Regions from separate parts of the Streptomyces sp. NPDC034084 genome, predicted to be linked through region 2. Evidence: riboswitches for the same ligand, from Rfam matches in the RefSeq annotation. Region 2 holds a riboswitch; the other holds the start of a gene.
The links. Region 2 has a riboswitch for cyclic di-AMP ahead of ACZ51I_RS28075 (transglycosylase family protein). Riboswitches for the same ligand answer to the same signal wherever they lie in the genome.
Positions count from the first base shown of each region.

Region 1 (2,193 bases), on a different contig from region 2:
CGGCGGTGCGGCTCGTTGGACTTCACGTAGTCGGCCTCGATCGCGTCCCGCTCGACGCCGACCGCGAGCAGGGTGATCGCCACGGCGAGTCCGGCCCGGTCCTTGCCAGCCGCGCAGTGCATGAGGGCCGGGACGCTCTCCTCCGCCATGGAGTGGAGGATCAGGCTGTGCTCCGCGGCCCGCTCCACCACCATCTTCCGGTACGAAGCGGACATGCGGGCGGCCGCCTTGCCGTCGCCGAGGACCTCCCGCAGCTGCGCGGTCTCGCCGTCGCGCACCAGCCTCCAGAACTCCTTGCCGTCGGCCGGGTCGTTGAGGGGTATGTTCACGTTCCGCACGCCGGGCAGCTCGACGTCCGCACCCTCGACCCTCCGGTCCGCCTCGTTGCGGAAGTCGAAGACGGTGTGCAGGCCCAGCGAGGCGAGGAAGGCGGCGTCGTCCTCCGTCGCGTGGGCGAGATGGCCGCTGCGGAAGAGGCGGCCCGGACGGACGGCGCGCCCGTCCGTCGTCGGCAGGCCGCCCACGTCCCGGAAGTTGCGGACCTCCGCCAGCTCGGGCTCGGCGGCTTCGGCGGGCGGGGTCTGCGGCAGCTGCTGCGTCACGGCTGCTCCTGTTCTGTCGATCGGTTCCTGGGGCAATCATCTCGGGTGAGGCCCCTGGAACACACCCCCTCGCACGGGAATGGGTGATCTGTCCGTATTGAGGAGTTCGAGATAACCCGCCCCGGTTGCAGGGGAGATGGGGATCGACGCGTGAGCAGCGTCATAACCGTGACGGACCGTGCCTGATCGTCTTTTCCAAATACCCCCGGCAAAAGGGGATCCGGGGACCGCCCTCCACGGAGGGTGACCGGAATTCCGACCGGATATCGCGTCATCCGGGAGCGCGGGAAAACTGTGGCTTGTTCGCGCCGACCCCCCTCGTCTAGCGTCGCGCTCAATCCGGACGGACCGCCGAATCCTGCCACCGACCGGAATCCGCACTCACCCGTACAAGGCAGGAGCGGGGGACCCAGGTAAGTCGCCGATCCCTCGAAGAAGGACGGCTCGGGGTGAAGTCGCGTGTCCACGCGACCGGACATCTCCAGTCCGAACCCGACAGCTCACCTCGCAGGCGCCGGAGAGGAATTCGCCATGCCCGCGAAGGGTAAGCACCGCCGCACCAAGTCCAACCTCCTGACCCGCGGCATCGCCGCAGCCGGCACCGGAGGCGCCGTCGTCGCCCTCCCGCTCCTCGGAGCCACCGGCGCCCACGCCGCCGAGCAGGCCGCCCCGGCCGCCGCTCCCGCCCAGGTGAAGGCCGCCGCCGTCCAGGCGGCGCCCGCCACCGCGAAGGCCGCGCCGAAGACGTACTCCGTCGTCCGGGGCGACTACCTGTCGAAGATCGCTGCCGAGCACCACCTCGCGGGCGGCTGGCACCGGCTGTACGAGGACAACCGCCGGGTCATCGGCGAGAACCCCTCGCTCATCCTGCCCGGCATGAAGCTCACCCTCGGCGCGAAGAACAGCGCCAAGGCCGCCGCGCCGAAGGCCGCGCCCAAGAGCACGCAGAGCTCCGGCAAGAACGGCGACACCCCCCGCGCCTCCCGCGGCGGCGAGCGCCCCTCGGCCCCGGCCGCCGCCGAGGCCACCACCACCGCGTCGTCCGCCGCGGAGTCCTCGCCGGCCGGTACGACCTCCTCCTCCGGCTGGGTCGCCCCGGTCAGCGGCGGCATCTCCACCCCGTACCGCGCCGCGGGCTCCATGTGGTCCTCCGGCTACCACACCGGTGTGGACTTCATGGCCTCCACCGGCACCACCGTCGTCGCGGTCGGCCCCGGCACCGTCTACTCCGCCGGCGACGGCGGCGCGTACGGCAACCAGGTCGTCATCCAGCACGCCGACGGCACCTTCTCGCAGTACGCCCACCTGTCCTCGATCTCCGTCTCCGCCGGCCAGGCCGTCAGCGGCGGCCAGCAGATCGGCCTCTCCGGCGCGACCGGCAACGTCACCGGCCCGCACCTGCACTTCGAGATGCGCACCGGGCCGGAGTACGGCTCGGACATCGACCCCCTGGCCACCCTGCGCCAGCACGGCGTGAACATCTGACGGAACGTCAGTAGCGCTTTTTCCGGAGGCCCGGCACGTACGTGCCGGGCCTCCGGCGTATTCCGGCTTGGCGGAATCTTTATCGGTGGCATATGTCACCCACCGT
Region 1 is NZ_JBVISK010000002.1:866,422-868,614, reverse strand. It holds gene ACZ51I_RS09330 (tyrosine-protein phosphatase) at 1-602, opposite strand, end outside; cyclic di-AMP (ydaO/yuaA leader) riboswitch at 975-1,131, shown strand; gene ACZ51I_RS09325 (M23 family metallopeptidase) at 1,134-2,087, shown strand.
Region 1: another riboswitch for cyclic di-AMP. It lies ahead of ACZ51I_RS09325 (M23 family metallopeptidase); the one in region 2 lies ahead of ACZ51I_RS28075 (transglycosylase family protein).

Region 2 (2,193 bases):
GCTCCGGGCCGATCTGCTCGATGACGGCGAGGACGGCCTTCTCGACACCCTTGCCCTGGTAACGGTTCGGGTCACCGTCGCGAAGCTCGATGGCCTCGAACGCACCGGTGGAGGCGCCGGACGGAACAGCAGCACGGCCGGTGCTGCCGTCGTCGAGGCCGACCTCGACCTCGACCGTGGGGTTGCCTCGGGAGTCCAGGATTTCCCGGGCTACGACGACGTCGATGGACGGCACGAGCATCTCCTTCTGGGATGTGACGCTGGATGTGACGCAAGGTCGGTGCAGGGTCGCTTGGCCTTGCGACAAGAGCCTAACCGGCTCGGGGGCTCCCGCCCGCCGTGCGCCCGCCCCCTGGGACGAAAAAGGACCCAAGGGCACGCATCTCGGGAGGAAGGGCCCAAGATCTACTGGACGGTAACCGTCGACGCGTCCACCGAACCCGGGATCCGTCCCTCTATACGGGGGAACCCCGGTCCGGCGCGCACGGGGGAAGGGCGCGCCGGACCGGGGTGGTCACCGCGGGAGGGTCGTCGGGGCCGCGTGAGCCGCCGGACTCACGCGAGCCGCCGGACTCACTTCAGGTGGAGCTGCTGACCCGGGTAGATGAGGTCGGCGGTGTCGACGACGTCCTTGTTCAGCTCGAAGAGCTTGGCCCAGCCGCCCTTGACGCCGTGCGCCTGGGCGATCTTGCTGAGGGTGTCGCCGGTGACGACCTTGTACTCGCCGTCACCCTTCTTGACCTTCTTGCCGGTCGGCGTGGTGACGGTCTTCTTCGCGGCGGCCTTCGGCGCGGCCTGCTGTGTGGCCTGCTTCGGGGCCTGGCGCTGCTGGCTGCGGGTGGTCGGCTGCTCGGTCTCGCGCTGCTGCGGGGCGGCCTGCTGGGGCGCGCTCTGCTGCGGGGCGCTCTCGGCGGCGCCGCCGTCGTAGGAGGCACCGGAGAGGCCGACGCCGCAGTTCGGCCAGGCACCCTTGCCCTGGCCGGCCAGGACCTTCTCGGCGACGGCGATCTGCTGGGACTTCGACGCCAGGTCGGCGCGCGGGGCGTAGGCGGTGCCACCGAACGCGGCCCAGGTGGAGTTGGTGAACTGCAGGCCGCCGTAGAAGCCGTTGCCGGTGTTGATGGACCAGTTGCCGCCGGACTCGCACTGGGCGACGGTGTCCCACTCGGCGGAGGTGGCGGCCGAGGCGGCGCCCGCGGTCAGCAGCGGGGCGGCGACGGCGACACCGGTGACGCCGACGAGCGCGGCGACCTGGGCGGTCTTGGAGGGACGGCGGTGTTTGCCCTTGACGGAAAACAGCATGGGAATTCTCCTCACCGACGCCTGTGAGGTGAGCTGTCGGGTTCGGGCCGGAAAGTTGCCCGGCCGCGTGTCCTAGCACGCGGCTTCACCCCAAGCCGGTCATCGGCCGTCTGTCTCGACGGCCGGGACCGGCACTTACCTTGGGTCCCCCACTCCTGCCTTCGGCGCTTGCGCGACGACTGTTCCCGACGGCCGACGGCAGGATTCGGCGTTTCGGTCGACGGGGCCCGCGGTGGCGAGCGGTGACGACCGTAGACACAGACCCACCGGAAGTTCAAAGAGGCGCATTGCGGAAATATCGCCCCTGCTTGCCCTCCGGTGGGCGGTATTTATGCAGGTGAGAGGTGACAGAAGCAGAGTTAGCGGACGTGACACGCCAGTTGGGACGAAGAGACCCATGTCTCACTTGCCCAGAACCGGACATAAGCCCTCGAACTAACCGGCTGCCGACGCCGAATCCACCGTCAGGTCGAGGCTCTGACCAGGCAGGATGAGGTCCGGATCGGCGCCCACCGTCTGACGGTTGGCGTCATAGAGGGCCGTCCAGCCTCCGGTGAGTTCGTTCTGCCGCGCAATGCCGGACAAACTGTCACCCGGCCGCACGGTGTACTCGCCCGAAGCGCCCTGACTGTCCGTTGCGTCCGGATTCTTCACTTCGTCAGTCACGGGCGTGGCGTCGACGGCTTCGACGGGCTTGTCCGTACTCGACGCATGTCGACCGGCTTCGGCCGAGCTGTCCGGCTTGCCGGATTCCTCCGGAGCGGCCCCACCCCGGTGCTTGCCCGTCCCGGGCGTGGCCGACGGCGCGTCACCCTTCGGCATGTCGGGCGATTCCGGCGTACCGGGCGTAACGGACGCGTCGGGCGCCTTGGGTGAGACCGGGGCCGCCGA
Region 2 is NZ_JBVISK010000008.1:299,726-301,918, reverse strand. It holds gene eno (phosphopyruvate hydratase) at 1-235, opposite strand, end outside; gene ACZ51I_RS28075 (transglycosylase family protein) at 574-1,302, opposite strand; cyclic di-AMP (ydaO/yuaA leader) riboswitch at 1,306-1,479, opposite strand; gene ACZ51I_RS28070 (transglycosylase family protein) at 1,738-2,193, opposite strand, start outside.